3 regions of the Metabacillus sp. 22489 genome follow, and region 2 is predicted to be linked to each of the others. Evidence: predicted binding sites of a transcription regulator. Region 2 holds the regulator's gene; each other region holds the start of a gene.
What was found. Region 2 encodes Rex, which represses fermentation and respiration genes when NADH is low (regulators of the CRP and FNR family bind a similar motif). Its sites were predicted from a motif close to TTGTGAAATATTTCACAA; they were not measured.

Region 1: a site for Rex is predicted at 8,544-8,561, ahead of ACTJJ9_RS03020 (AtpZ/AtpI family protein). Genes of this name have one in related genera too.
Region 3: a site for Rex is predicted at 2,101-2,118, ahead of ACTJJ9_RS01045 (cytochrome ubiquinol oxidase subunit I). Genes of this name have one in related genera too.

The regions. Positions count from the first base shown of each region.
Region 1 covers NZ_JBQENT010000003.1:138,152-149,112, reverse strand. Annotated here, with positions in the region: gene ACTJJ9_RS03060 (TIGR03943 family putative permease subunit) at 1-327, shown strand, start outside; gene ACTJJ9_RS03055 (low molecular weight protein arginine phosphatase) at 772-1,221, shown strand; gene ACTJJ9_RS03050 (methyl-accepting chemotaxis protein) at 1,248-2,549, shown strand; gene rpiB (ribose 5-phosphate isomerase B) at 2,591-3,037, shown strand; gene ACTJJ9_RS03040 (TIGR01440 family protein) at 3,056-3,628, shown strand; gene glyA (serine hydroxymethyltransferase) at 4,066-5,307, shown strand; gene upp (uracil phosphoribosyltransferase) at 5,507-6,136, shown strand; gene ACTJJ9_RS03025 (S8 family serine peptidase) at 6,252-8,474, shown strand; gene ACTJJ9_RS03020 (AtpZ/AtpI family protein) at 8,694-8,915, shown strand; gene ACTJJ9_RS03015 (ATP synthase subunit I) at 8,923-9,291, shown strand; gene atpB (F0F1 ATP synthase subunit A) at 9,313-10,047, shown strand; gene atpE (F0F1 ATP synthase subunit C) at 10,129-10,341, shown strand; gene atpF (F0F1 ATP synthase subunit B) at 10,586-10,961, shown strand, end outside.
Region 2 covers NZ_JBQENT010000067.1:1,417-12,377, reverse strand. Annotated here, with positions in the region: gene groL (chaperonin GroEL) at 1-1,311, opposite strand, end outside; gene groES (co-chaperone GroES) at 1,370-1,654, opposite strand; gene ACTJJ9_RS24530 (lysostaphin resistance A-like protein) at 1,981-2,715, shown strand; gene ACTJJ9_RS24525 (YdiK family protein) at 2,712-2,921, shown strand; gene tatC (twin-arginine translocase subunit TatC) at 2,966-3,715, opposite strand; gene ACTJJ9_RS24515 (twin-arginine translocase TatA/TatE family subunit) at 3,734-3,925, opposite strand; gene ACTJJ9_RS24510 (redox-sensing transcriptional repressor Rex) at 3,962-4,609, opposite strand; gene moaC (cyclic pyranopterin monophosphate synthase MoaC) at 4,776-5,261, opposite strand; gene ACTJJ9_RS24500 (ABC-F family ATP-binding cassette domain-containing protein) at 5,498-7,432, shown strand; gene tsaD (tRNA (adenosine(37)-N6)-threonylcarbamoyltransferase complex transferase subunit TsaD) at 7,830-8,852, opposite strand; gene rimI (ribosomal protein S18-alanine N-acetyltransferase) at 8,849-9,301, opposite strand; gene tsaB (tRNA (adenosine(37)-N6)-threonylcarbamoyltransferase complex dimerization subunit type 1 TsaB) at 9,315-10,004, opposite strand; gene tsaE (tRNA (adenosine(37)-N6)-threonylcarbamoyltransferase complex ATPase subunit type 1 TsaE) at 9,985-10,458, opposite strand; gene thiL (thiamine-phosphate kinase) at 10,473-10,961, opposite strand, start outside.
Region 3 covers NZ_JBQENT010000001.1:215,707-226,667, reverse strand. Annotated here, with positions in the region: gene cydB (cytochrome d ubiquinol oxidase subunit II) at 1-653, opposite strand, end outside; gene ACTJJ9_RS01045 (cytochrome ubiquinol oxidase subunit I) at 640-2,043, opposite strand; gene ACTJJ9_RS01040 (ribose-phosphate diphosphokinase) at 2,445-3,398, shown strand; gene ltrA (group II intron reverse transcriptase/maturase) at 3,977-5,251, shown strand; gene ACTJJ9_RS01030 (DUF3231 family protein) at 5,490-5,738, shown strand; gene ACTJJ9_RS01025 (DUF3231 family protein) at 5,680-6,504, shown strand; gene ACTJJ9_RS01020 (hypothetical protein) at 6,691-7,164, shown strand; gene ACTJJ9_RS01015 (hypothetical protein) at 7,261-7,731, shown strand; gene ACTJJ9_RS01010 (GNAT family N-acetyltransferase) at 7,949-8,389, shown strand; gene ACTJJ9_RS01005 (hypothetical protein) at 8,455-8,895, shown strand; gene ndk (nucleoside-diphosphate kinase) at 9,035-9,496, opposite strand; gene ACTJJ9_RS00995 (hypothetical protein) at 9,847-10,326, shown strand; gene ACTJJ9_RS00990 (VOC family protein) at 10,942-10,961, shown strand, end outside.

The DNA.
Region 1 (10,961 bases), on a different contig from region 2:
AAAATAACAAAGTATATTGAAACTAATTTAGATAAGTTTGTAGGGAAAGAAATTGAAATTGTTGGCTTCGTTTATCGTGAACCTGATTTTGCCCAGGATGAAATGTCGATTTCTAGATTTACAGTTTCATGCTGTGTAGCTGACCTTCAGGTAATGGGAACGATGGCAACAGGGGAAGCAGCAAAAGATTTGAAAAATGATGAATGGGTAAAGGTAACGGGAGTCATTAATAAAACAAACAAAAATGACCGAGACATTCCTTTAATTGAAATCGGCAAGCTTGAAAAAATAGAAGCTCCATCAGACCCGTATATATACGTATTTTAATTGTTAAAAAGTAAAATAGAAGATAGAGGCAATGGTGTTCTCGCATCATTGCCTTTTGTTATGTTTTTTAGCTGAATAGAATAAGAAGATAACAATTTCTACAAAGGAAGTGTATGTCCTTGATGAATTCCCCTTACAATTGAGTAAAGTACATACAATGAAAACGAATTGAATAAAAAGAATACGAGAACAGCTAATGAGAAAAATTCAATAATTGTGATTTTGATTCCTCTGTTTTAAACTGTGAAAGTATCCTATGTTAAATAATAGAGGATAGAAGCTTTTGATTTCTTGTCATGAGGTTATGTATTCAGGAATAATGTAGATAACTACCCTTTCCGTGGAAGGGTTAGAACTAGGTATAAAGAATTATATAAAAATTTCAAAACTTGACTATTTTCTTAATAATATTTCCATTATAATGATAAAAGGGAGTGTTTTTGTATGACTAAAGTACTATTTGTTTGTACAGGAAATACGTGTAGAAGTCCAATGGCAGAGGCATTATTGAAGCATCTGAAAACATCTGAACAAATTGAGGTGAAATCAGCGGGAGTTTTTGCTATGGATGGGAATAACGCATCCCCCAATGCGATTGAGGCGCTACGTGAAAAGGGTATTGCGTGCGAGCATCAATCTTCAAGTTTAAGCCCTGAACTAGTTGAATGGGCAACGATTATTTTAACGATGACGAATAGTCATAAACAATCAGTGATCGATTATTATCCAGACGCGGGGCGCAAAACGTTCACACTTGCAGAATATGTTGGTGAGAAAGGAATGGGGAATAAAGACATTACCGACCCGTTTGGAGGCTCGTTATCTACTTACAAGCAAACATTAGAGGATTTAGAAAAGTACATTTCAAAATTGATAGAACAACTTGAAAGTTAGAAAAATGTTGAAGAGGAGAAACAAGGATGAAAAGCAGAAAAAAATATAAGTTTAGTCTTAGACTGAAGCTTGTCGTGTTTACAACAGTATTGGCGTTAATAACCTATTCAACTAGTGCGTTTTTTATCTATTATCTAGTCAATTTTGCTGACAATATTATTGATGAAGAAGTTTTTACATTAATTACTTTAATATTGGGGATTATTTGGTCAGGGATTCTCACATACTTTGGTGCAGGCTTTATAACAAGAGCCTTACACAGACTTGAAACTGCAGCATATAGAGCAGCAGATGGTGATATTCATGAGGATGTTCCAGTACCGAAAAGCGATGATGAAATTAAAGGCTTAACACTTGCGTTCAATCAAATGCAACAAAATATGAGAAGTATGGTGCAAAGCATTGAGGACAATTTTCAGGAAACAAATGAGCAGGTGAAAAAAATGGCAGTCGCTTCAAGTAATGCTGCAAAGCAGGCGGAAGCAATTTCGACAACTGTTCAAGAAATTTCACGCGGTGCTGATCAATCTGCTAGTTCAATTCAAGAGACAGCCTCAGCGGTAGAGGATATTATTGAATTTGCAACACAAGTAGAAAACAAAGCAGCCTCTTCTGAAAAAATGTCCAATGAAATGGTTTCATCTCTTTCAGAAAGTAAGCAGGTGTATGATTCCTTAATTTCAGGGATACAAAAATTAGCAGAAGAGAATGAAGCATCGATGACAGCGGTACGTCGCTTAGAGGAACATGCGAATGAGGTTTCAACAATTGTTTCGTTAGTTGGCGATATTGCCAATCAAACAAATTTATTAGCATTAAACGCATCTATTGAAGCAGCGAGAGCAGGTGAGCATGGTAAAGGATTTGCTGTCGTGGCAGAGGAAGTAAGAAAGCTTGCTGATGAGAGTGCAAAAGCAGTTCAAGGGATTACAGGGCTAATTGAAAATATACAGCAAGAGGTTCAAAATGTAGTTGGTCAAATCGGAGAACAAGTAGAAACCGCAAAGGCACAAGCACACAATGGCCAAACGTCTGGTAAAATGCTTGAAGAAACGAGTCAATCTATTATGGAAGTTGCTAAAGCTGTTTCGCAAATTAGCGGACTTGTCCAACAACAAATGAATTCTCTACAAACGACTGGTGCACAATCAGAGGAAGTGGCGGCAATTGCTGAGGAGACGTCAGCAGGTGCTCAAGAAGTCGCATCTGCTATTGTCGACCAAACAAACCATATTGAGCAGTTAAATGATTTAAGCGCAAGCCTTGCGGAAAGTGCGGACAAACTAAGGAAAAACATTGATCGATTCAATATCCAAGCGGTAAAATAAAAGGATAGAGATTAAATGTCAAAATTCTTTAGGAGGATACAATGAAAGTAGCAATTGCGTCAGATCATGGTGGTATCAATATTCGTAAAGAAATTATTGCATTATTAGAAGAAATGAACATTGAATATAAAGATATGGGCTGTGAATGTGAAACATCTGTCGATTATCCAGATTATGCGATTCCTGTTGCAAATATGGTCGTAAGTGGTGAAGTAGATAGAGGAATTCTAATTTGTGGGACAGGTATAGGAATGAGTATTGCAGCGAATAAAGTAAAAGGAATCCGTTGTGCCTTAGTCCATGATACATTCAGTGCTAAAGCAACACGGGAGCATAATGACACGAATGTTCTTTCAATGGGTGAGCGTGTTATCGGTCCAGGACTTGCTCGTGAGATCGCGAAAATTTGGTTAACAACTGAATTTCAAGGTGGGCGTCATGCAACACGTGTAGGCAAAATCAGCGAATACGAAAACGAACATTTATAAGAAGGAAGCGGAAAACAAATGGCAAATCTCGAAGGTTGGCAGCGTAATTTATCGGTGCTGTTAGAGGATTTTCATGCCCAGGCCCAATTGGAGGCTGGCGATTTGCTTGTCATTGGGTGCAGTACGAGTGAAGTAATTGGAGAAAAGATAGGTACAGCAGGCTCTGAGGACGTAGCCAAAATGATTTTTCACTTGCTTTCTCAGTTTCAGCAAAGCACAGGTGTGCACCTTGCCTTTCAATGCTGTGAACATCTTAACAGAGCGTTAGTAGTTGAAAAAGCCGTTGCAAAGGAAAAAGGCTTTGACGAGGTGACGGTCATTCCTGTCAAAAAGGCAGGAGGTTCAATGGCGACCTATGCATATCAGCACATGGAACATCCAGCTGTTGTAGAGTTTATAAAAGCAGATGCGGGTATTGATATCGGTGATACTTTTATCGGCATGCATCTAAAGCATGTCGCAGTGCCACTTCGAAGCAAAATCAAACAAATTGGTTCTGCCCACGTTACAATGGCGAAAACCCGTCCAAAGTTAATAGGTGGTTCTAGAGCGGTTTATGAATTAGACATTGATAATCAGACGTGCCGCTAACCAAATGACCTCGGAATTGAACCGAGGTCATTTTTTTGTAGCTTTCGTTCTTCTTTAAACGTTTGTTAAAAATACTAGGCTCTTTTCTAAAAACGGATATATTAATAAGAAATCAACCTTTACTCCAATTTCGCATTTAAATAAAATAGTTGCGGAATTTTCAAACATTATAGTTGACATTGTCAGAAAAAGTAACGAAAATAGGTGTATTAATCTTTTGAACAAAGATGAACTCAAATCGTAATAAAACGAATAATTAAAACATTATTTGCGAATAATATTCGTTTTTAAGGTTCGGTTTTTTGAAAAATAGTAAGATTTACGAAAATATTTTAGAAAATCTATTACATTCTTGCTAATTACCGTGTACAATATAGATGGAATTAGACGTTGTAATTTATCTTATAGGTTTGAAATGAAGGGAGATACGATTCAGAATGAAACATTTACCAGAACAAGATGCGAAAATTTTTGAAGCGATTCAGTTAGAGCGTAAGCGTCAAGAGTCGAAAATTGAATTAATTGCATCAGAAAACTTTGTTAGTGAAGCAGTAATGGAAGCTCAAGGTTCAGTCCTTACAAATAAATATGCAGAAGGATATCCTGGCCGTCGTTATTATGGTGGTTGTGAGCATGTTGATGTTGTCGAAGATATTGCAAGAGAACGTGCAAAGCAAATTTTTGGAGCAGAATATGTTAACGTACAGCCACACTCTGGAGCACAAGCAAACATGGGCGTGTATTTCACGATTTTAGAGCATGGTGATACTGTTTTAGGGATGAACTTATCTCACGGCGGTCACTTAACTCACGGTAGCCCAGTTAACTTTAGTGGTGTTCAATACAACTTTGTTGAATACGGTGTTGACGAAGTAACACATCGCATTAATTATGATGATGTGTTAGAAAAAGCAAGAACACACAAACCAAAATTAATCGTTGCTGGTGCTAGTGCATATCCTAGAGCAATTGACTTTAAGAGATTCCGTGAAATTGCTGATGAAGTAGGAGCGTATTTCATGGTCGATATGGCACACATTGCAGGACTTGTTGCTGCTGGCTTACATGAAAATCCAGTGCCATATGCAGACTTTGTTACAACTACAACACATAAAACACTTCGTGGACCACGTGGCGGTATGATTTTATGTAAAGAAGAATTCGGTAAGAAAATCGATAAATCGATCTTCCCTGGTATTCAAGGTGGCCCGCTAATGCACGTAATTGCTGCGAAGGCAGTTTCATTCGGTGAAGCACTTCAAGATAGCTTCAAAACGTATGCTCAAAACATCATTGATAATGCAAAGCGTTTAGCAGAAAAATTACAATCAGAAGGCTTAACACTTGTTTCGGGTGGTACTGATAACCATTTATTATTAGTAGATGTTCGTTCACTTCAATTAACTGGTAAGGTTGCTGAACATGTGCTTGATGAAATTGGAATCACTGTAAACAAAAATACAATTCCTTTTGAAACAGAAAGCCCATTCGTAACAAGCGGAATTCGTATTGGTACTGCAGCTGTAACAAGCCGTGGCTTCGGTTTAGAGGAAATGGACGAAATCGGTAGCATTATCGCGTTTGCTCTTAAAAACAATGAAGATGCAGCAAAATTAGCAGAAGCTAAGCAACGTGTAGAAGCTTTAACAAGCAAATTCCCTTTATATCGTAATCTATAAGAAAAGATAACAGGACGACAAGTGAATTGTCGTCCTTTTTGCATTGATAAACAAAATAATAAAGCGAGCAATGGAACTAAAAATCCCCTCACTAGTGTTTAAGTCCTGAAAATAATGTATAAATCCATTGATATAACTTGAAACTATTATCGATTTTCTGTAAAATTTATTGAAGTGTTTAAGAAAAGGAGATGATTTGGTGGGGAAGGTATACGTTTTTGATCATCCATTAATTCAACATAAACTTACATATATTCGTGATAAGAATACAGGAACTAAAGAATTTCGTGAGCTAGTTGATGAAGTAGCAAGCTTGATGGCCTTTGAAATTACAAGAGATTTGCCTCTTGATGAGGTTGATGTAGAAACACCTGTTACAACAGCAAAATCAAAAGTTCTTTCTGGGAAAAAGTTAGGAATTATTCCAATTTTACGTGCAGGTCTTGGGATGGTGGACGGTATTTTAAAGCTTATCCCTGCTGCAAAAGTTGGACATGTCGGTTTATATCGTGACCCTGAAACACTTCAACCAGTAGAATACTATGTAAAGCTTCCATCAGATATCGCAGAACGTGAATTAATTGTCGTTGATCCAATGCTAGCAACTGGCGGCTCTGCAGTAGAAGCGATTGATAGTCTTAAAAAACGCGGTGGAAAAAACATTAAATTTATGTGTTTAATCGCCGCGCCAGAAGGCGTTGAGGTTGTGAAGGAAGCACATCCTGACGTTGATATTTATATTGCAGCTTTAGATGAAAAGCTAAATGATCATGGTTATATTGTCCCTGGGTTAGGAGACGCTGGTGACCGATTATTTGGAACGAAATAATTTTGAAGAGAACCTATTTGTAGGTTCTCTTTTTTCATAGAGCAAAGTAGACGTAACACTACACTCTCTACATGATTTTTTCATAATGGAGCAAACTAAGAGTGAGGTGGAACGAATGAACTTAACAACAAGAGCTTCAATCCTTTTTCTCCTAATCATGCTTTTTACAAGCAACGTCCATGCGATTACATATCCTGGACGCCCGCCACTCCCGACTGAAGAGCATTCGAAAATAGAGCAAATGCTATTCGTCGTCGATAAAGAAAATGTCACTTCCTTTAAGCGTAAAGTAAAATCATTTCCAAGCATCAAAATCCGCCAAACGTTTAATCATGTTTTCACTGGATTTTCTTTAGAAGGTCCTCCTAATCTTTTAACACAATTAAAAAAAGAAAATGCCGTTGTACACGCTAGTCCTGTCGTTCCTTTTCAAGCTCAAATTGATGAAAGCGTCCCGTTTATTGGTGGTAAAGATGTTAGAGGGTTATTTGATCAGGTGAATCATCGATTAACAGGGAAAGGTGTGAAAATTGCTGTCATCGATACAGGGATTGATTATCATCATCCTGATCTATCACGGAATTACCGTGGAGGATACGATTTTGTGGATAATGATGATGATCCGATGGAGGCAAGCGATATAAGAGGTAGTGAAACGTTGCATGGAACACATGTAGCAGGTGTCATTGCGGCTAATGGAAAGCTAAAGGGTGTTGCTCCTGAGGCGGAAATTATTGCGTATCGAGCGTTGGGGCCGACTGGTATGGGAACATCTGAGCAAGTAATAGCAGCGATAGAAAAGGCGATTGAAGCAAAGGTCGATATTATTAATCTTTCCCTAGGAAATACGATTAATGGACCTGATTGGCCTACTAGCTTAGCTCTTAATAAGGCGGTTGAGTCAGGGATTGTTGCGGTTACGTCGAGTGGTAATTCTGGCCCGAAGGTTTGGACGGTTGGTTCACCTGGTACGTCTGAGAAGGCAATCTCAGTAGGGGCATCATCCCCACCTTTGCAAATGCCTTATCTAAAACTACATGGTACAAGGCACTTAATTAGAATGAATGAGATGCAAGGTGCCAATGCTTGGGATTTGAAAGGGTCTGAAACGATCGTCTATAAAGGATTTGGAGAAGAGAAGGACTTTAAGGAATCAGTCCATAAACAGGTTGTCCTTGTTGATAGAGGAAAAATGACCTTTACCGAAAAGGCGATCAAAGCCAAAAAGGCTGGTGCAAAGGCGGTTATTATTGCGAATAATGTAAAAGGGCCGTTTGCAGGAGCATTAGAAATGGAACTAGACATTCCCGTTGTTTCTATTTCTAAAGAGGCAGGAGACAGAATAAAGCGAGAGCTAAAGGAACATGATCGTGCACAAACGATCTATATAAAGGAAGAAGACAAGCTAGCCAACTTCAGCTCAAGAGGACCTGTGACAAATACATGGGCAATAAAGCCAGATGTCGTTGCACCGGGTGTAGCCATTACAAGTACGGTTCCACATGGATATTTAGCCCTTCATGGTACAAGCATGGCGGCGCCACATGTAGCAGGGGCATGTGCTCTTATTAAACAAGCCCATCCTGACTGGAGCCCTGAACAGATTAAAGCCTCTTTAATGAATACAGCAAAACGATTAATGAATAAGGAAAAGAATAGACTGAAGCCAACTGAGCAAGGCAGTGGGCGGATAACTATAAAAGAAGCTATTAAGGCAGAAGTGCTAGTCTACCCTGGCTCACTCACTTTTGGGCAATACAATAAGAAGGATTTGCGCACGAAAAAAACGGTAAAACTAACATTAGATAATCAATCCACACAAAAGAAAACGATATCATTCGAAATGCCAAAAGCGAAAATGGGTATCCAATGGAAGCTGCCCACGCCAACCCAGCTAAAGCCAGGTGAGAAAAAACAAGTAGAAATAAGCCTTGATATCACGCCAACCCGCTTAAAAGCAGGAATACATGAAGATTGGCTCGAGCTTGATGCAGGTAAAGAAAGAATAAGTCTTCCGTATATTTATGTTGTGGATGAACCTAACTACCCGCGCTTAATGGGCTTTGAATTTACACATGGGGACAGTCCCCATGAATATAAGTACCAAACGTATTTACCTGGTGGGGCAGATGAGATGGGAATTGCTCTTTATGATCCGGACACATTAGCGTTTATAGGATTTTTGGACTGGCAAAAAAATGTGTCTCGAGGCATTGTAGAAAAAGTTGTGACGAAGGAAAAGCTATCGTTAAAACGAGAAAGCTATAAGGCTGTAGTTTTTGCGAAAAAGGATGGAAAGGAAGATGTAATTGAAACAAATATTTTACTTAGTGAATGATTAATGAGATTGAATAAGTCAAGGGGTTTTTTAGCAAAAATGTGAACAATTTGTGATGGTTCGGTAAGATTGTGAATATTTTAACTTTAAACGGATTGACATGACCTTTATGCTATTGTATGCTAAACGAGGGTGTAATGATAAGGTTTACAAAACCTTTTCAAAACCCTTTTTAACCCCTTATACCATTTATAAATCAAGTAACGAGGATTTATATATATGCGACAAAAACCACGACACCCCTTGCATGCAATGGGGCTGATGTCAGCTATCTTATCTCAGTTGGTTGGATCAACTTTAATTGGGATTTTTGGCGGAAAATGGCTCGATCATCATTTTAAAACGGAACCATTGTTTTTAGTCGTAGGCCTTCTGCTTGGACTAGCTACTGGTATTTATGCCATGTATAAATTAGTCCACCACTATTTCTCAGGAGAATAAACATTTCATGTTTGATATGCATCTGATGTTTCGCAGATATCGTAAATACATATTTTATCTACTCGCCATCTATGTATTAGGATGGGGTTTTACGGAATATCAGTCTGTCTTTCTAGGGCTCATTCTAGGAACAAGCATTACTCTGTATAATTTGTGGATTATGGTAAGAAAGCATCGTCAATTTGACCTTGCCATAAAAGAAGGAAGAAAAGCGGGGTCGTTAGGAACAACGTCACGAATGGCCGCAGCAGGTGTTGCAGTCTTTTTTGCTATTAAGTTTCCTGACTATTTTAATTTGTACAGTGTTATCATTGGATTAATGACGATGTATGTCGTTATTATGATAGATTATGTTATTCAACATTCACGCGCTTAGCTGGGAAGAGAGGTGAATCTATTGGATCACGGAGCTCCTGTGGTAAAGTTTTTAGGTCTTACTTTTAATTTATCAAATGTACTGATGATTACGATTGCTAGTTTAATCGTTTTCTTAATCGCTTTTTTTGCTACGCGTAAATTAGCGATGAAACCAACGGGAATGCAGAATTTTATTGAATGGGTTGTCGATTTTGTTAAGAATATTATCGGCAGTACAATGGATTGGCAAACAGGTGGGCGTTTTTTAACGTTAGGCATGACATTATTAATGTATGTATTCGTAGCAAATATGTTAGGTCTACCATTTGCAATTGTAGTTGGACATGATCTATGGTGGAAGTCACCAACTGCAGATCCAGCCATCACTTTAACTCTAGCAATTTTAGTAGTAGCATTAACACACTACTATGGCATTAAGATGAAAGGTGTTTCTGAGTATGGTAAGGATTTTATCAGACCAATGCCTTTTATGTTCCCACTTAAGATTATTGAAGAATTCGCAAACACATTAACATTAGGTCTTCGTCTTTACGGGAATATTTATGCAGGTGAGATTTTATTAGGCTTACTTGTAGGTCTAGGTACAAGTGGTTATGCTGAAAGTTTAGGAAATGGTATTCTCGGCTCGCTAGTAGCTGCAATACCGATGTTAGCATGGCAAGGTTTTAGTATCTTTGTTGGTGCTATCCAAGCGTTTATTTTTACTATGTTAACGATGGTTTATATGGCACATAAAGTGAGTCATGACCATTAATCAATATATGTTCAAAACATTTGAACACTTATTAAGAAATGAAATACTATTTTTCATACATTTAAAGGAGGAAATTTAACAATGGGTTTATTAGCAGCTGCAATTGCAATTGGTTTAGCGGCACTAGGTGCTGGTATTGGTAACGGTCTTATCGTATCTCGTACAGTAGAGGGGATTGCACGTCAACCTGAAGCTCGTGGAGCTCTACAAACAGTTATGTTCATCGGGGTTGCATTAGTTGAGGCGATTCCTATTATCGCCGTTGTTATCGCGTTTATCGTTATGGGTCAATAATAAAAAGATAAAATATTCTATATGGCGAAGATCATTCGAACCGAACCTTCGCCATTCCTTTATTACAAACATAAGGGGCAGTAAGTTTCTACTTGTGCTTTCGTACTAGTAGATGAACTGCCCTTACTTGTCGGTAGTCTATCAACCTCAAATGAAAAAGAGGTTGAGCTTAACTTAGAAAAAAACAGTTTACTGTCATTATCATAACCCATCATGGAACTCTTGAAGGGAGTGAAACCGAGCTATGTTAACTTTTGATCTAGTATTAGGTGCATCAACTGGCCTAAACACAGGTGATATCGTATTCCAGCTCTTAATGTTCTTAATCCTTCTTGCATTACTAGGAAAGTTTGCATTTGGACCTGTAATGAACATTATGAAGCAGCGTGAAGAGCATATTGCCAATGAAATTAATAGTTCTGAAGAAAGAAATAAAGAAGCACAAAAACTAGTAGAAGAGCAACGTGAAATGTTAAAGCAAGCACGTGTTGAAGCTCAAACATTAGTAGAAAATGCGAAAAAGCTTGGTGAGCAACAAAAGGAAGATATTATCCAAGCTGCTCGTGCTGAAGCTGGCCGTTTAAAAGAATCAGCATTGAAAGAAATCGAACGTGAAAAAG
Region 2 (10,961 bases):
AACACCTGTTTGAGTGTCGCCTTCTTCTTGGATTTCAGCAACTTTGTTATATACGTTCACAAGTGCTGTACCACCACCAGAAACGATACCTTCTTCTACTGCAGCACGAGTAGAGTTAAGAGCGTCTTCGATGCGTAGTTTACGTTCTTTTAATTCTGTTTCAGTTGCAGCACCAACTTTGATTACTGCTACTCCGCCAGCTAATTTCGCTAAGCGCTCTTGTAATTTTTCTCTGTCAAATTCAGAAGTTGTTTCTTCGATTTGAGCACGGATTTGACCAACACGGCTAGAGATTTGGCTTGCATCTCCTGCACCTTCAACGATTGTTGTGTTTTCTTTTGTAACAACAATTTTAGAAGCGCGACCTAATTGTTCAATTGAAGCTGATTTAAGGTCTAGACCTAAATCTTCAGTGATTACTTCACCACCAGTTAGGATTGCGATGTCTTCTAGCATTGCTTTACGACGATCACCAAATCCTGGAGCCTTAACAGCTACTGCATTGAATGTTCCGCGTAGTTTGTTTACTACAAGTGTAGCTAATGCTTCACCTTCAACATCTTCAGCAATTAATAATAGTGGCTTACCTTGTTGAACAACTTGCTCTAATACAGGTAAGATTTCTTGGATATTTGTGATTTTCTTATCAGTGATTAATACATATGGATTTTCAAGAACTGCTTCCATTTTGTCAGAATCAGTTACCATGTATGGTGATGCATAACCACGGTCAAATTGCATACCTTCTACAACTTCTAATTCAGTTGAGAAGCCTTTAGATTCTTCGATTGTGATAACACCGTCGTTACCAACACGTTCCATAGCTTCTGCAATTAATTTACCTACTTCTTCGTCAGCTGCAGAGATTGCTGCTACTTGAGCAATTGACTCTTTACCTTCAATAGGTTTAGAAATTGCTTTAAGCTCTTCGATTGCAACAGCAACTGCTTTTTCAATCCCTTTACGAACGACCATTGGGTTAGCACCAGCAGTTACGTTCTTTAATCCTTCACGGATCATTGCTTGAGCTAAAACTGTTGCAGTTGTAGTACCGTCACCAGCAACATCATTTGTTTTGCTTGCTACTTCAGCAACTAGCTTAGCACCCATGTTTTCAAATGCATCTTCTAATTCGATTTCTTTTGCAATTGTTACACCATCATTTGTAATTAATGGAGAACCGAATTTCTTTTCTAATACAACATTACGTCCTTTTGGTCCTAATGTTACTTTTACAGCATCTGCTAACGCGTCTACCCCACGTAACATCGAACGACGAGCTTCTTCGCTAAATTTAATATCTTTTGCCATTTTAACTAGACCTCCTCAAATTTTTTAAAATGTATTCTATGATATGTTTGCTGCTTTCTTAACCGATAACAGCTAAAATGTCGCTTTCACGTAAAATTAAGTATTCAGTACCTTCATATTTCACTTCAGTACCAGCATATTTTGAGAAGATAATACGATCGCCTTCCGCTACTTCAAGAGCTACTTTTTCTCCGTTATCTAACACACGGCCTGTACCAACAGCAACTACTTTTCCTTCTTGTGGCTTTTCTTTTGCACTATCTGGAAGAACGATACCACTAGCAGTTTTTTCTTCTGATTCAACTAACTCGATAATAACGCGATCACCTAATGGCTTTAACAAGTGAAACAACCTCCTCAAATTTCTTGAAATTATGATAATTTTTCCTTTTTATTAGCACTCAGCATTCGTGAGTGCTAACACAATTTATATATTATATAAGATTTCTTTTAATTTCAAGTCTGAAGTGAAAAAAATTTTGAGAAACTTTTCTACTAGATTATGTCTTATTATAGGGAAATTTAAACATTGTTTGTCTATTTTTCAAATGTTCTCATACATATGATTAAAGTAAGGTATGATACAATAAGCAAGGATAACTAAGGCAAGAACATCGCTACTATTAAGAGCTCTTTTTTCCGAGGGTTAGTAAATCAAAGGAGGCTTTTATGAAAAAAAATTATTGGTTTATTATATTAACATATATCGTCATGCAATTCTCTGGAATTGTAGGAATCAAATTGTTTGCCTTATTACATATTGGAAACACAAACGCAGAGTTGGTGGCATATTGGACCATTTTCAGCTTTACAGTAGCCTTAATTATTACTCTCCTTTTATTAAGAAACGATCGGGAGGATGCGAGACTACTTCGGGGTGAACCCGCTTCAGTCGGGAGCTCAATTGGTTGGGCTATTGGTGGGGTATTTATAGCACTATTTGCCCAAATGATTGCTGCCAATCTAGAAATGTATCTCTTTGGAGTAGAACCTGGCTCGGAAAATACTCAAACAATTGTGAAGTTAATCAAAGCATCATCACTATTAATTATCGTAACCTCTGTTATTGGGCCAATTCTAGAGGAAATTATTTTTAGGAAGATTATTTTCGGTGTTATTTATCACCGTTCTAACTTCGTGATTGCGGCATTAATTAGCTCTTTTCTCTTCTCCATCTTACACGGAGAACCTGAACACTTTCTAATTTATGCTTCAATGGGCTTCACCTTTGCCTTTCTTTATGTCAAAACAAAAAGAATCATTGTGCCAATTTTTGCTCATGTTGCCATGAATACGTTAGTCATTATTATGCAATTTGTCTTAGCCGATCAAATTGAAAACCTCGAGAAAACATTAGAACAAATGGAACAAATGCAAGTGATTATTGGAGGCTTTTTATTGTGAGAACAAATCCTATCTCAATGGGAATCTTTTATTTAGTAATGGGATTGTTATTTATCTATTTAGCAATTTCAACTGCAAATGCTAGCAAAGGAATTTTCAGCTTTCCTACTATTCTTTTAATGCTTATGGCTACCTTTGACATCGGTGTAGCAATTAGAATATTTCTCTTCACTAGAAAAGTGAAAAAGAATAATAAGCAAAAATGAGGATATCCGAAGATTGGGGACTGACCCCAATCTTTGGATGATCCTCATTTTTTTGCATTTTCCTCTTCAAATTTTACCTTTTGTGCCTTTCGATAAGAAATTCGGGAAACCCATATACTTATTTCATACAAAATAAACAAAGGAATTGATACCATTAAATGAGAGGTCAGCTCTGGAGGTGTTATCAATGCCGCTATAACTAGTAAGACAAAATACGCGTATCTTCTAATCTTTGATAGAAACATAGGGGTAACAATTCCTAGTCTTGTAAGAAACATGACAACAACTGGTAATTGGAATAGTACACCAAATGGAATGACTAGCTGTAATAAGAAAGTAAAGTATTCATTAATCCCGATGACTTGGTTTATTCCTAAATCATTTGAGATTCTTTCCATAAATTCAACGACAAACGGAAATAAAATAAAATAAGAAAAGGCCACTCCTAATAAAAATAACCCTACTGAAATTGGAATATAGCTTAAGGTGACCCGTCTCTCCTTTTCATAGAGACCAGGACTTACAAAAGACCATAATTGATATAGTATGATCGGTGACGTAAGAACAAAAGCAATGATAAACGCAAATTTCATATAGACCATTAACGGGTCTGTTAAATTAAAGGAGTTTAATGTTAAATTTCTTGCTTCATCAGTATGCTGCAAATAGATAATAATCGGTCTTGAAAGCAAAAAGCCAGCTATTACCGCTATGAAAAAGAAAACGACAACAATAATCAGTCGTTTTCTTAGCTCCGCAATATGTTCAAAGACCGACATTTCATTTTGTTTCATATCGGTTTCATTCCTATCTTACTTGACTTCTTCCTTGTTTTTTCCCTTTTGATCCTCATTGTCATCATCTGCTAACCCTTTTGTTGCATTCTTAAATTCTCTTAACGTATTTCCCGCTGCTTTACCTAGCTCTGGTAATTTTTTCGGTCCGAAAATTAATAACGCGACGATAACAATTAACACTAGACTCCCAGGTCCTATGTTTGGCATAATGCCACACCTCCTTATGTTTATAGAAAGCTTTTTTTAAGATTTTTCATCAATCGGATAATGCTTTAAAAAGTAAACAAGTGATTGTAGCTCAACGGCAAGATCGATATGGTGAATTCGTATTTGATCAGGAACATTTAATCTTGCTGGTGTAAAATTAAGTATTCCTTTAATCCCTTTTACAATGAGACGATCGGTTATCGCCTGTGCTGCTGGAGCTGGGACAGTTAAAATAGCGACCGTTACATCATCAGGTAAAATCTCTTCAAGATCGTCTAAATTATATACCGGTACTCCACCTATCTCCTTCCCGATTTTCTCCTTATCAATATCAAATGCTAAAGAGATGACCGTATTATTATTTTTCGTAAAATTATAATGCAAAAACGCAGTTCCTAAATTCCCAACTCCAATTAAGCAAACATTTGTTGTTTCATCCTGGTCTAATGTTTTTCGAAAGAATGACAACAAATAGTTCACATTGTATCCATAGCCTTTTTTACCTAGTGCTCCGAAATAGGAAAAGTCTCTACGAATTGTTGCAGAATCTACCTTTACTGCATCACTTAATTCTGCTGATGATACTCGCTGTTTACCAGACGAGTGTAGATTTTTCAGAAACCTATAATATAAAGGAAGCCGCTTCGCTGTCGCTTGTGGTATTTTTGATTGTTCTATATTCACTCTTATCCCTCACATTCATTCAAAAGCGTGACTTCGATTTTATTACCCATATCTTTTTTCTTCATCCTAACTCCAATGAGGGCAGGAGTTTATTCATTTCTTCTTTTATCATTTATGTAATAATAATCGTGAAGTCTTTACTTGCTGCTATTGATTGGATTCTCTTCTACAAGTTTCTGTAGAAGTTCCCGCTTTTTCCACCAGTTTTTTCTACTAAAAAAGTTGGTCCGATAATCATGCCTTTATCAACAGCTTTACACATATCATAAACGGTTAAGGCTGTTATGCTTGCAGCAGTTAACGCTTCCATTTCAACCCCTGTACTCCCTTTTGTTTTGACAGTTGTTGTAATAAGAAGGATATATTCATTATCCTTGATATCCCACTGAAATTCAATATCTACACCTTTTATCGGAATGGGATGACACATCGGGATAACCTGTGACGTTTGCTTTGCTGCCATAATTCCAGCTACTTGCGCAACGGAAAGTACATCACCTTTCCCCATTTCATAATTGTTTATCTTGTCATAAACATCCTTTGTAACCTGAATGCTCGTCTTCGCCTTCGCTGTTCTTGCTGTGTCATTTTTTTCGGTTATATCAACCATTTTCGCTCTACCTTGTTGGTTAAAATGCGTAAATTCTGACATATCTATTTCCCCTTATACGTAGACTATACACTATTTTTTATCATCTGTCTGTTTAGTATTTGTGAAAAATTTACTGAGATCATCACTCAAGTACAAGTCTTCTTCTTTCTATTTCATTTCTAATGATAGTAAATTTTTTTATTTAAAAGAGTGGTGGGAAAAATCCCCTTTAGTCTCAATGTTGCCCAATACATGTGATTTAAGCTACACTTAAATTATTAGTAGAGGTGAATGTTATGATTTTATTACAAATAAATCAGCTTAGTAAATCTTTTGGTGCTGACCCTATTTTAACCAATATTAAGCTAGAAGTACAAACTAAGGATAAAATAGCGATCGTTGGCCGTAATGGTGCGGGAAAATCAACGCTATTAAAAATTATCGCTGGCAGTATGTCCTATGACAGTGGAGAAATTATTAAACCTAAGGGTGTTTCAATTGGTTATTTAGCTCAAGATACCGGTCTTGAATCACAATTATCTATTTGGGATGAGATGCTTACAGTCTATAAAGAGCTTCAAATAATGGAACATGAGATGAGACAGCTTGAACAAAAAATGTCGGTTATCGACCCTAGCAACAATTCTCGTGAATTTGAACAACTATTAAAAGAATATGATAGCCTTCAAATTACCTTTAAAGATAAAGGTGGCTATCAATATGAAGCAGACATTCGTTCCGTCCTGCATGGTTTAGGGTTTAGTCATTTTGATTCCGCTACAAAAATTTCCTCATTAAGTGGGGGACAAAAGACTCGTCTAGCTTTAGGTAAGCTGCTGTTAACGAATCCTGACTTATTAATTTTGGATGAACCAACAAACCATTTAGATATTGAAACATTAACATGGCTTGAACACTATTTACAAAACTACTCTGGTGCCATTTTAATTGTCTCACATGACCGTTATTTTTTAGATAAAATTGTAACACAAGTATATGAGATTAGTCGCCATACGAGTACAAAATATCTCGGAAACTATAGTAGCTATTTAAAATATAAGCAAGAGAATTATGAAAAAGAATTAAAGGCATATGAAAGACAGCAAGAGGAAGTTGCTAAGCTGCAGGACTTTATTCAACGGAATTTAGCCCGGGCATCAACTACTAAGCTTGCTCAAAGTAGAAGGAAAAAATTGAATAAAATGAGTTTAATGGACAAGCCGCTCGGTGACGAAAAATCGGCCAACTTTCAATTTGATATTGAAAGACAAAGTGGAAATGATGTACTGAAGGCTACTGACATTTCTGTCGCATATAGCCCAGGCAATCCAATCTTATCAAATATTTCCTTCTCTATTTCTCGTGGAGATAGCATTGCCTTAGTAGGACCAAATGGAATCGGTAAATCTACTCTGCTTAAATCGATCGTCCAAAAGCTTGATTCATTTACAGGTAGCTTTGCACTTGGCTCACATGTACAAATAGGCTACTATGATCAGCAACAAGCAGATTTAAATTCAAATAAGCGAGTTCTTGACGAGCTATGGGATGAATATCCTACGAAAACAGAAAAAGAGATCCGAACCGTTCTTGGTAATTTCTTATTCTCTGGTGACGATGTACTTAAACCTGTTCACTCCTTAAGCGGCGGAGAAAAGGCTCGGCTTGCTTTATCAAAATTAATGCTGCAAAATGCAAATTTCCTCATCCTAGATGAACCAACGAACCATTTGGACTTAGATAGTAAAGAAATTCTAGAAAATGCGTTAATCGATTATCCAGGTACGATATTATTTGTTTCACATGACCGTTATTTTATAAATAGAATTGCGACGAAAGTATTTGAGCTATCTAGAGACAAAGTAACCGAGTACTTAGGTGATTATGATTACTACCTAATGAAAAAAGAGGAACAGCTAGAAATTGAACAATTAAATAAGCAAGAGAAGGAATCAGAGAAGAAGGATGTTGAAGCAACACAATCAACAGGTAAGCTTTCCTATCAACAGGAGAAAGAGTTAAAAAAACTTGAAAGACAAAAACAAAGAAGAATTGAAGAAATAGAAGAACAAATCAGCCAGTTAGAAGACCAAATAGAAAAAAATGAGAAGCTTCTATGTGATCCTGAAATCTATCAAAACCATGAGGAAGTTCAAAAATTAAACAATGAAAATGAACAATTACAATCAAAGCTTGAAGCTCTCATGAATGAATGGGAAGAATTACATTAAAAACGAAATTGAATCAATTTGGTTATCTCTCTGTGGGGACAGTCCCCGCTTAGGGATAACCTTTTTTATTTCCAGCATTTATAAATTTTTACAAGTATATTTATCAGATCACTATTCCTTTATCCACAATCATTTCCCCTTTAATTTCAACATATCAACAGACTTATGCACATTATCCACATTTTTTGTTGATTTTATCCAAGTTATACACAAGGCATTTTATGCATATTTGACAGGATTTTTAATGACTTTACACAATTCTACAAAAATCGTGCATAACCCTGTGGATAACTTGTATTTTCTATATCTAAAGCCACTTATTCGCTTCATTCAGTACTTTTATCCTGCTGAAAAGGAAATGTAAAGATAAAAAAAGCCTCCGAAAATCGGAAGCTCGTTAATATGGGAGTAACTCTAAACCAGGATTTGCGTTTAATGCTAAATTACTTCTTACACCTTTTTCATAGAGGATACTTCCCGCCGCTGCAATCATAGCTGCATTATCAGTACATAGAGATAAAGGAGGAATCACTAATTCAAAACCATCCCTTTTTCCAAACTCATTTTCTAGTGCTGTTCGTAATCCTTTATTCGCAGCAACACCACCTGCTACTAACAGCTGTTTAACTTGATACTTATCCACAGCCTGAGCTGTTTTTGTGACCAAAACGTCTATGACACTTGCTTGAAAGCTTGCAGCAATATCCTTCGCCTCTAATTCAATACCCTTTTGTTTTGCATTATGGAGAGTATTGATAACAGCAGATTTAAGGCCACTAAAGCTAAAATCAAATGATCCTTCACTAAGCCACGCCCTTGGCAAATCTATAGATGCTTGTCCTTCATGTGCAAGACGATCAATATGAGGACCACCTGGATAGGGAAGACCTAATGTTCTAGCTACCTTATCATATGCCTCACCAGCCGCATCATCTAATGTTTCCCCAATAACTTCAAAGCTTGCATGCTCCTTCATATACACTAATTCCGTATGTCCACCCGAAACAACAAGCGCGAGTAATGGAAAGTGCATCTCAGTTATGAGGCGATTTGCGTAAATATGACCTGCAATATGATGAACACCTATTAGTGGCAGCCCTTGTGAAAAGGCTAATGCTTTAGCTGCGTTGATTCCCGTTAATAATGCTCCAACAAGTCCAGGTCCTTCTGTCACTGCAATCGCCGATAAATCTTTAAAATCTAAGTTAGCCTGTTTCATTGCCTCATCAAAAACAACCGTTAGCTGTTCAACATGATGTCTTGATGCAATTTCAGGTACAACACCGCCGAATCTTTTATGGCTTTCTATTTGCGACGCTACAACATTAGATACGATTTCACGGCCATTTTTTATAATCGCTGCAGCCGTTTCATCACAGCTAGTTTCAATTCCTAATATATATTGGTCTGCTTGACTCATCCTAAATTCACCCACATTACTTTAGCATCTTCATAATTATCTGTATAATAATTTTTTCTTATTCCACCTGTTTCAAAACCAAGCTTTCTATATAGTGATTGTGCGATATGATTTGAGACTCTTACTTCTAGAGAAAGTCGCTTCGCACTCATTTCCTTGCATAGCTGCATAGAAAAACGTAATAGTGCTTCTCCTATTTTCCTTCCTCTGAAATCAGGATGTACCGCAATATTTGTAATCTGTGCATCATCCATAATCACCCACAATCCACAATACCCAATGACGCTTCCTTCGTACTCTACAACTAAATATTTTGCAAAAAGATTTTGTTCAAGTTCGTAATATAATGATTCCTTTGACCAAGGTGCGGTAAAAGACATTTTTTCAATTTCATAAACTTCCTCAATGTCTTCCTTTTTCATCGCCCTAATCGTAAATCTCTCATCCAAATTGTTCACCATCTTATTTTTGTTGTTCTAGCCATTTTGCTTCAGCTTCAGCTAATCGAATATAATTGGGAACAAGTGAATGAACGTCTGTTGCTATTTTTTTCATACCAATCATACCTAATTCACTAGGTCTTGGATTATGTAGCGTCATTGAACCTATCACAGCTTTTTCTGCTAATATCTCTTTAATAAGCTCGTTATGAATAGAGACATCATTTCCTAAAAAAAGTACTTGTTCACCTGTTTCTTTAAGCTTCTCTAGCCATTCTGTTAATAATAGATTGCAATCTTCCTCTATTGTTACTAGGTTATCTTCAGAATAACGATATAATCCAGTATAGACCTGCCCTCTTCTCGCATCAAATAGAGGAGAAATGACTCCGTTAAAAAATTTCCCATTAGCTGCTAGGGCCTCTAAACTAGATACACCTACTATTGGAATGTTTAGTGACCATGCCATCGTCTTTGCAATCGACACGCCTATCCGGACTCCGGTGTATGATCCAGGTCCTGTAGCAACTACGATTTTATCAAGATCCTTCGGAGTGAGATCACATTCCTTTAATAATTGTTCAATCGCAGGCATTGCTCGAACAGAATGATTCTTTTTTAAATTGGTTATATATTCACCTATGACTTTATTTGCTTCTAAAATAGCTATTCCCAACACATTATTCGTTGTATCAATCGCTAAAGCTCTCATTTTTTAACTCCTTACATATCTCATCATAAAACTTTCCATGCGGAGTCATCATTAACTCCCGATTTGTTTCATCAATATATTTAATCGAAATATCGATTCTTTCTAAAGGTAATTGGCTTTCGATCAAATTTGCCCATTCTACAACCGTTACACCGTCACCTTGAAAATATTCGTCAAAACCTAAATCCTCTGCCTCATCTTCTAAACGGTAAACATCCATATGATATAAAGGTAATCTCCCACCTTTATACTCTTTAATAATCGTAAAGGTTGGACTATTTACATTTCGCTTGATCCCTAAACCTAGTGCTAATCCCTTTGTAAATGTTGTTTTCCCCGCTCCTAAATCACCCTCAAGTGTTAGTACCGAACCACTTGTTAGCTTTTCAGCTATACTTTTAGCTAAATTCCTTGTCTCTTCAGCATTATTTGTACGAAATATGTATGATTCCAATTTTCTCACCTGACTTATTTTTTAAAATGATTAAAACCTGATTTATGAAGAGGTTCTCCATCTTTATCTTTTTTCTTAAGAAAAACTCCAGTATATTTCTTGCTGACATAGCCAATTTTAGTTATCTTAATCGATTGCTCATTACAAAGTCTTTTTAACTGTTCCCAGGATTCAGGTGATGTTGTCCCAACTAACTCAAAATCCTCTCCACCATAAAACATCCATTTCGTTATATCACAAGTCTGTTTTATTTGAGCTAGCTCCTGACTAATTGGTAAATCCTCCTCATTAATCATAATTCCTACCTGACTTGATTCAGCAATTTCATGAAGCTCACTAGCTAATCCATCACTTATATCATTTAAAGAGGCCCTTTTTATACTAGAAATAATTCGACCAGCTTTCACTTGTGGAGTAGGTCGTTTATGCCGCTCGATGAGATATTCTTTTATTGAAGCATCATCTATCACATATTTCCCCAATAAAATATCTAAGCCAGCTGA
Region 3 (10,961 bases), on a different contig from region 2:
GTATATAAAGCCGTTAGACCAACAAATAGAACGATAATGGCGCCACATGCATAATAGATTTTTTTTGCTTGCTCACGAGCACGCTCTCTTAATGAATCAGTTGTTTTTAACGATATGAACATTAATCCGTGTAAATAGGATAAAAGGACAAAAGCGATCCCACCAACAACTGTATAAAGGTTTACAATATCAGTGAAGCCTGCGTACATATTCATCTCATCATCAATAGGTAAGCCTTTAATTAAACTTGAAAATAATACGCCAACTAGAAACGGTGGGAGTATGCTTCCAAAAAATATTGACCAGTCCCATGTTTGTTTCCATTTGTTCATATGCGCTTTCCCTCTAAATTCAAAAGAAACTCCTCGAGCAATTAGGGCGAGAAGTAGAACGACAAATGGAATGTAATACCCGCTAAATAACGTTGCATACCAATGAGGAAATGCTGCAAACATTGCACCACCCGCTGTAATTAACCATACTTCATTCGCATCCCAAAAAGGGCCGATCGTATTGATGAGTACTCGTTTTTCCATTTCATTGCGGGCGAGGAATTTAGTACTCATTCCAACACCAAAATCAAAGCCTTCAAGAAAAATAAATCCGACAAATAACAGACCAATTAATAAAAACCAAATCTCACTTAACTGCATGGTCCAAGCCTCCTGTGCTAAAAGGGTCTGAAGCAGAAACATCTTCTTCTTTTTTTACATATGGTCCTTGTTTAATAACTTTTACAAAAAGATAGACCGTTGCTGCAAATAACAATGTAAAAACGATTAAAAAGGCAATTAGCGAAAATAGAATTTGTCCTGAAGAAACATTTGGACTTATCGCTTGTGATGTTTGAAATAAACCATTTACAATCCATGGCTGCCGTCCAATTTCAGACATAATCCAACCAGATGTATTTGCGATAAATGGAGCAGCAATCATGAACACCATAATTCTTAAATAAAATGGGTGGTTTTCTGGTTTTCCCCATTTACGATAAATTAATCCTAGGAACGTTAGCAATATCATTGCACAGCCGAAACCAACCATAATTCGGAAGCTCCAAAATGTTGTTTTGACCGGAGGAATATAATTACCATCACCAAATTTTTCTTCGTATTGAGCTTGGATTGTATTCATCCCTTGTACTTCACCTTTGAATTCACCGTATGATAAATAGCTAAGCAAATAGGGGATTTTTAAGCTCATCGTTGTTTCTTTATTTTCGGTATCGATATTTGCAATGACCGTCCATGGTGCTGGATCAGTTGTATCCTCGTATATTCCTTCGGCAGCAGCCATTTTCATCGGCTGTGCTTCAACGAGATAGCCTGCTTGAGAGTGACCTGAAAAGGCGATCCCTAAAGAGGAAATACTGCCGACAATTAAGGCGATTGTCATGGAAGATTTGAAAAAAGAAAGATCCTGCTTCTTTAATAATTTCCAAGCGCTAACACCAATGATAAAGAACGAACCTGTTGCAAGTGCTGCGAAAATAGTATGTGGAAAGGCAACAAGTACCTTTGGATTTGTAAGCACAGCAACTAAATCATTCATAAGTGCTCGACCATTTTCAAGCTCGTAGCCAACTGGATTTTGCATGAAAGAATTCGCAGTTAAAATCCAAAATGCTGAAATGATTGTTCCAAATGAAACTAGCCAAATACTCGCTAAATGTAATCCTTTTGGGATTCGATTTTTACCAAATACCCAAATCCCAATAAATGTTGATTCGATAAAGAATGCAAGCAATGCTTCAATAGCTAGTGGTACACCAAAAATATCTCCCATAAATCGAGAGTACTCTGACCAGTTCATTCCAAATTGAAATTCCTGGATAAGCCCAGTCACGACACCGACAGCGAAGTTAATTAAGAAAAACTTTCCCCAGAAATCGGTCATTTTTAAATACTTTTCTTTTTTCGTAACATAATACATTGTTTGCATGAGTGCAGTTAAAAAGGCAAGACCGATTGACAATGGGACAAAGAAAAAATGGAAGATTGTCGTTGATGCAAATTGTAGTCTTGCCAGCATAATCTCAGTCATTTGAATCCCTCCTATGTATTTTCACTTAAAATATAGCACCAAAACTACTAAAGGAGATTGTGAAATTGTGAACATACTTTGAAGCTATTGTTACAATAATTTGTCAAGACTTTTCGAGAATAAGGAAAAATGAACTATTTAATATAGATAAATTGTAATGATTGTTTGGGGGTGTTTGGTAAGGGGGAGCATTACTCGTTCATTTAGAGAGCTCTTTTCTAAACTAGCATTGTTTTTAAGCTAAACAATGCTAGATGTACAGGGATAATCTGTCGATCAATAAAATTTAATTTTTTCACGTTATTTTTTATATAATGACTATTGTATGTAGTGTTTATAGTGTAAACTAGAATTATGTCGAATTTAATTTAATAATTCCTTATGGAGGTTTTCACTTAATAATGTCTAGTCACTTTCAAGATTCAAATTTAAAAATATTTACATTAAACTCGAACCAAGCATTAGCAAAAAAAATTAGTGAAATTCTTGGGATTGAATTAGGAAAAAGCTCTGTTACACGCTTCAGTGATGGGGAAATTCAAATTAACATAGAAGAAAGTATTCGTGGTAGCGATGTCTTTATTATTCAATCGATTAGCAACCCTGTTAATGAGCATTTAATGGAGCTATTAATTATGATTGATGCTTTAAAACGTGCTTCAGCTAATACAATCAATTTGGTTATTCCTTACTATGGCTATGCAAGACAAGACCGAAAAGCAAGAGCCCGTGAACCGATTACTGCAAAGCTAGTAGCGAACCTTCTTGAAAAAGCTGGTGCTAATCGTGTAATTGCTCTAGATCTTCATGCACAACAAATTCAAGGATTCTTTAACATTCCAATTGACCATTTGTTAGGTGTACCTATATTAGGAGAATATTTCTTAAATAAAAAGTTTGATGATATTGTTATCGTTTCTCCAGACCACGGTGGTGTAACACGCGCCCGAAAATTAGCGGATCGTTTAAAGGCACCAATTGCGATCATTGATAAAAGACGCCCAAGACCAAATGTCGTAGAAGTGATGAATATCGTAGGAAATATCGAAGGAAAAACGGCAATTTTAATTGATGACATCATTGATACTGCAGGAACGATTACTTTAGCTGCAAACGCACTTGTCGAGAACGGTGCAAAAGAAGTATATGCTTGCTGTACACACCCAGTTCTTTCTGGACCAGCAATTGAACGTATCCAAAATTCACAAATTAAAGAGTTGGTTGTGACAGACTCTATTTTACTTCCAGAGGAAAAACGTATAGATAAAATTGTTGAGCTGTCCGTAGCTCCGTTAATTAGTGAAGCTATAAAGCGCATTCAAGAAAATTTATCAGTGGATGAGCTTGTTCAATAAAAGAATAAATTTTCGGCACTGAATTAATTAAATTTATTGAAATGAAGAAAGACGCGAGAATTGTTTGCGTCTTTTTTTGGTGTGCCAGGCATGGCAACTATCTAGGTGGTGAAAGTCCACTGTGGGGGTACACATCAACCAACCACTAAGGAAGCGCAAGGTACTTACTGTGAGGTAAGGGCTGGAGGAAGCGTGGAATAAAATCTTGGCTCGACGAACAGAAACCTGATACTAAGGCTCTACAAAGGGATAAGACTCCCAAACAAGTCAAAGTCCAAAAGGTGTGCGTAACTTTGTAGGGTAGATTAGGCGAGTAAAAGAGGAAAGATTGTTGTCTTACCCTGGGAGGTCTTGCGGATGTACATAGGTATAGTCGAAAAAGGTTTGCCGCCAGAAGTCAGCAGAAGCCATAGTAATGAAATTAATTCATGAAGGGCTGAACAATTTATAATGTTTCAACACCGCGAATGCGTAAGTGACTTACTCCGAATGTATTAATGGTGAAAGTATGAGCGTATCTCAAAGGCTAACCAAAAAGGAGCTATCACTTACTACGTGAGAGGGAAGGAGAAACGAGTGTGGAACTTTTAGAACAGATTCTAAGTAATCGAAATATGAACGAAGCCTATCTGCGTGTCTATAAAAATAAAGGTGCGAGTGGGGTCGATGGAGTAACAATTGAAGAATTAAAACAATATCTGAGAGAAAACAAGGATGAGCTACGAAAGCGCATCAGAACAAGAAAATATCAACCACAAGCTGCCTTAAGAGTGGAAATCCCAAAAGAAAATGGCAAGATGCGCAAATTGGGAATACCAACAGTAGTGGATAGAGTAGTTCAACAAGCCATTCATCAAGTTCTCAGTCCAATATTTGAAAGGCAATTCAGTGAATACAGTTACGGCTTTAGACCAAAAAGAAGCTGTGAGATGGCTATTATTAAAAGCTTAGAATTTCTGAATGATGGACATGATTGGGTAGTAGACATTGACCTTGAAAGGTTCTTCGATACAGTTCATCACGATAAACTCATGCGAATTATATCCAACACGATAGATGATGGGGATGTCATCTCACTAATCAGAAAATACCTAGTCAGTGGAGTCATGGTGAAAGGGAAATATGAAGAAACCCCTGTCGGGACTCCGCAAGGAGGAAACCTTAGCCCATTATTGAGCAATATAATGTTAAATGAACTCGATAAGAATCTACAGAAAAGAGGACTACGGTTCGTGAGATACGCAGATGACGCTCTCATCTTTGTAAAGAGTGAAAAAGCAGCAAACAGAGTGATGGAATCAATCGTGAAATTTATAGAAGATAAATTAGGATTAATAGCCAATGTAGAAAAGAGTAAAATCTCTCGGCCAAAAGACTTGAAATTCTTGGGGGTTGGATACTACTACGATCCAAAAAATGAGAAATATCAAGTAAAACCTCATGCCACATCCTTACAAAAGTTTCGAAGGAAACTTCGAAAATTAACAAAGCGAAATTGGAGTGTACCACTAGACTTCAGGATTTTAAAACTAAAACAAGTCATACTCGGGTGGGTAAATTACTTTAGAATCTCAAATATGAAAAGTGCGATGAATGAGATAGATAAGAAGCTTCGCTCCAGAATTAGAGTTATCATCTGGAAGCAATGGAAGGTATCGAAGAAACAAATAAAATCGCTAGTTAAATTAGGGATTCCTGAGGAAGAGGCAAAAGGTCTAACTTTCTGTCGAAGAGGTTACCGGTACATTGGATTATCGAAAGTCGTTCAGAGAGCAATATCGAACAAAAGACTAAAGCAGAGGGGACTCCCCTCTGCTTTAGAACATTATCTAAAAGTACACACTGTAATATAAATTGAACCGCCGTATACGGAACCGTACGTACGGTGGTGTGAGAGGGGCGAAAATAATTAACTTATTTTCCCTCTACTCGATTCTTTATAAGACTTACTGAAAATATCTATGTAAGCTTCGTAGTATGATGCAAAGTAAAAAAATGGATAGGGTATAACGAATTTGGACAAATTAAAACAAAATCGAATTTACAATCACCAGTTTAATTTCTTTTGATGAACATATAAGGAGGGAATAAATGATGGATACTTCTCATAACACAAAATTAACTGGTCCTGAAATCACAGGCTTGTGGACACAATATCAATCAGATTCTTTAAATCTTCGTGTTAATACATATATGTATAATAATCTTGAAGCAGAAAGTGATGATATTAAGGAAATATTCAAGGATGCGATTGCGACTTCAGAGAAAAACTTAAGTCAAATTGAAAGCATTTTCAAAAAAAGAAGGGTATCCTGTTCCCCAAGGCTTTACTTCACATGATGTTTATTTAGAAGCCCCAAAGTTATATTCAGATGGTTTCTGTCTTAAATACCTCCATGAAATGACGATTCATGGGCTTTCAGCATATTCAGTTGCTATAACAATTGTAACTCGTAAAGATATGCGTCTTTTTTATGAGGATAAGATTCGTGATGGCATTAGTTTGTATAATAAAACAATTGAATTACTACTTTCAAAAGGAATTTATCATCGTCCTCCATATCTTCCAAATGCTACTGGAATCGATTTTGTAAAATCGAATAATTTCTTTTCAGGATTTTTTGGAGATAAGAGAACCTTAAACGGTAGTGAAATAACGAATGTGTTTTTTAATTTGAAAAAAAGTATAGTTACCAAGGCATTATTAATAGGCTTCTGCCAAGTTGCCAAATCTAAAGAAGTCCGCGAAATTTTGAAAAAGGGACTTGATATTAAGTCAAAACACATTAAGCTTTTTAGTGATATTTTAACAGATGACAACCTTCCAGCACCACAATCATGGGATTCAGATGTAACTGACTCTACAACACCACCATTTTCAGATAAATTAATGATGTATTTGACAGGGTTTTTATTTAATACAGCAATTTCTTACTATGGTGCAGGATTAGGAGCAACGATGCGATCGGATTTAATTGTCCATTATGAAAGATTTATCCTAGAGGATTTAAAGTATGCTAAAGATTGGAGTGACATCATGATTAAAAATCTATGGATGGAACAGCCACCGAAAGCAATTGATAGGAAGAGACTTGCTGAAGAATAACATTATAAAACATATAGTTCGCAAAATTCCAATAGTAATGCTGAAATTTTGCTTTCGTTAGACAAAAAAACAACAGAAAATCAGAAAATCTCTAAAGACGTAGTGAATACCATTTCACTAACGTAAGGGTAGAGCAGTCACCTTTATCAACTAATCGAAGAGATTAAAGCAAAGGAATAAATGAATGTGACAAATCCAACAGAAAAATTGTTATGGTCAATAGCGTTTCCAGGTTTCGGTCAATTTTTAAACGGCAGGTTTATAAAAGGGATTACTCTCACAATATTGGAACTTATCGTTAATGTTCAATCCCACTTTAACGAAATCATTATCTCTAGTTTTAACGGGGAAATTGAACAGGCAATTTCACATGCAAATTATCAATGGTTGATGTTTTACCCATGCCTGTATTTTTTCTCTATGTGGGATGCTTGGAAAGATGCTGGAGGTGGAAAAGAAAGGTATTCCTTTCTTCCATTTGTATTCGCTGCTTATTTCGTGACCGTTGGAACCATGTATTCGTCAACTTTTAAAGTATTCGGGATAACTTTCGGTCCTGTTTGGTTACCGATTCTTTCGGTAATACCTGGGATAGCTGTAGGGTATTTATTGATGAAATTATTAAAAGTTTTTGTAAGGAGTAAAGAGGGAACAATATAATATTCTTTTACTTTACATTGTAAACATCTCATTTGTTAAATAAGGGAAATGAGAGCAAACAAAGTATGGCAAATGAAAGAGAAAAAGAGGTGTTATATGACAAATCAACTCATTTTATGGGGTGTTTTAATTCTTCCGTGGGTAACGTTATTTTTCATGAAAAAGGATGATGTTAAACGTTATATGCCTGTCGGTTTGTTTGCTGTTTTTACGAGTGCATTGATTCTTGAAATAGGGATGACATTAAAATGGTGGGTATATTATGAAACGGCATATCCATTGAGAAATATTTCTTATCTTTATGGAACAATTCCAGTGTTTACAATGTGGATATTCAAGTTTACATATGGAAGGTTTTGGTTGTTCCTGTTTTCTGATTTACTTTTGAATATCTTCTATACGTATGTGTTTGAATATTATTTCTTAGGCAGTAGAAAAATAATTGAATTTTTAAATATGAGTCCGCTTTTAGATGTTATTGCAACAACGATACTAGGAGTGATCATATATGGATATCAAAGATGGCAGGAAGGTATTTTCATAAGTACAAATAAAAAATACGAATAAAATTCATTCCGTACAATTACTGACAACACAAATTAAGCAAAATAGTTGGTTAGCCAAATTGATATAATGGCTAACTATACTTTTTATTTCAATCTAATCCTCAAAGTTATTTCGATCGGATATAGATTGGAAATATTAAATTAAAGAATATTCGCAAAAATGTATTAAAGGGAAATTTATGATATTGTAAATTAATAACAATGAAGTGGGGATATTAATGGAAATTAGGAATATTACGGTGGAGGATTATGATAAAGTAATCAATGTTTTAAACGAGTGGTGGGGTGGAAGACAAATGACCCATTTGTTGCCTCGACTATTTTTTGAGCATTTTCAACCTACAAGTTTCATAGTTGAAGAGAATGGCCATTTATCTGCCTTTATTATCGGATTTGTTTCACAATCTGATCCAAATCAAGCTTATATCCATTTCGTTGGTGTTCATCCTAAATTAAGGAAAAATGGTGTAGCTAGAAAACTTTATGAATTGTTTTTTGAACAGGTACGCCTTTTAGGGTGTAATAAAGTACACTGCATTACATCACCAATTAACGAAGGATCAATTGCATACCATAAATCAATGGGTTTTTCTGTATCTTTAGCGCCTAATTACGAAGGAGTTGGTCAAGACAGAATATTATTCTCAAAAGATATATAGAATGATGAAAACGCGTTTTTAAAGGTGAAAATCGATAAGCAACAAAATTTTGGGGGGAAATCAAATTGAAAGAATGCTGTTTTAAAATACATTTATCGTTAGAAGAAGCAATAAACCGTTATAGTGAATGGATAGATGAAGAACTTGAATTTGTATTAAATGAATATGGGGAGTATGTCGATAAATCTATTCACGTTTCTTCAAGTGATGATAGATGGACAAACTTTGTGGACCTCGAGGGAGAAGCTTTTTTTGGGTTAACTAGTGAAGCATGGCTGAATCTATCAAAGAATCAATCATGTACATATGCATACTACGATGATGATTTAAATGCAGAGCTTATCGTATTCGAAAATGGTAGATTAATACGAGAATTTTCACTCTATGAAGATGAGCCAGATGCAAATGTGAATGTTGCAAAAATTGATTTTGAAAAAATATCTCCAATAAAAGATTGGAACGATGTAGCAACTTTTCTTGAAATAGAATTAAAAAACAGTAAATAGAACGTTACACTATTTTATAGAGCTAGGTAAGAAAACTTTATAGGCAATTTCACGCAGAGAATATTCTTTTTAATCGAGTATTAATTATTTGCTTTTTGATAAAACAAGAAAAATACCAGCCGAAAACTGGTATTTACTTTCACATTGATTTCCGATCCTCGTATCGGAAATCATCGTCAGCAATATTTCTTTTGAGGAGACCGAAGAAATTTTCAATTTCACGTTCGGCACTTAGGAGAGAATCTGAACCGTGAATCACATTTTCTGCTTTTGTATTTGCAAAATCTCCACGGATCGTACCAGGTGCCGCTTCCGCTGGGCTTGTCTTCCCAATCATGAGACGTGAAACCTCAATGATATTTTCTCCTTCCCATACCATTGCAAAAACTGGACCAGACGTAATAAAATCAACTAATTCACCGAAAAATGGCTTGTCTTTATGTTCCATGTAATGATGTTCTGCCTTCGTTCGATTAATTGTCATAAGCTCTGCATTTAATAATGTGAAACCTTTTTGTTCAAATCGTTTCATGATTTCACCAATTAAACCTCGTTTGACCCCGTCAGGCTTTACCATTATAAATGTTCGCTGTAATGTCATGCTATCACCCCATAGTAAAATTTGAATAAGAACCAGCTGCAGATAACCTTCAATAAAAGGTTGTTTCTATTATCAATTATGGGAGAAAAGTGCAATTTCCAAACCTGTGTCAAAAAAATAAACTAGACAAAATGATTGAATATAAAATTTGACCGTTCTCGAAAACATAGTGCTTTTTTATAAATATTTAGTTGTAGCGGATTTCCACTACAGATTTCTTTCGGTTTAATGCGTAAGAGCTAAGGTACTAAAAATCATAAATATTTTTAAAAGAAGTAGTGCTAATTTTTTTATATTTCTCCAATCTTTGGGAATATTATTCCATATGGATCGAAATAGGAGGATATATGATGAAATTTGTAAAGATGAAGTATTCAAAGCCATTGCTATTGTTAATGTTCGTTCTCTCTTGGTTATCATTTCCTTTAATAGGAAAAGAATCGATAAAACGATTTTTACCAGCAGGGTTATTTATATCTTTAATCGTTACAATAGAAGATGTAATTGCTAGAAAACGAAAATGGTGGTGGTGGTACGAAAAAATAATTCCTAACCTTTCAGGAATCGTACCTTTTTTATGGGGACCGTTCTTAATTGGATCAATGTGGATACTAAAGCTAACCTACGGAAGGTTTACTTTATACACAATTATAAACTTTTTTGTTGATTCAATCTTTACCTTTTTCATGGTTGATTGGTTAAAAAAGCTAGGAATCGCATCGTTAATTCGCTTACCAAAATACCAATTATCGATGTTATTTTTCGTTAAATCGTTACTTTTATATAGTTTTCAATATATTAAGGAAAAAATTCAATATACCAGATATTGAATGTAAATGCCCTATTTCTAGAGAAACTGATTTTACATTATTTGAATACGTTTAAGTAAAAATAGTATAAAATTTTCCTTCCATATATTTGCTACATATGATATATTACGAATATACGTTCGGTAAGTTTATTAAAATATTTGATTTTTAAGTTTTATTTGTAATGAATAGAAAACGGAAAGTTACTGTGAAATTTTATGAAAATGGATTAGGAGTGAAGATATTACTAGCTCAATCTTAAGAAGTATTGCCAGAAAATCCAGAATTCGCTTTTTCAGAAGAGGCAAAAGAACGTATATCTTTGTTCAATTAACAGATACTCTCGCATGCTTTCTGATGCTTTTCCAGTACAATCCTTTCCAACTAGTTCACAAGTGATGCAGCGATCACACTAAAAAATGATGAGAAGTCAAAAAGAAGATTTTGAAAATCTTTTGCAAGAAGAGCAATTTGTAATTGGAACATTTCGTTTCAGCTATCACGCCAATCCTTCTTTACTCTATCCGGTTCATGCTTTAAATTTTATGACCTAAAAAACTTAGTCCTCTTTGTTATTAATAGTAGCTGAAGAATAGAAATTAATGGGAACTCTAAATTTAGAAGGGAGAACTACAAGTGGGAGAAATTGTTGGATT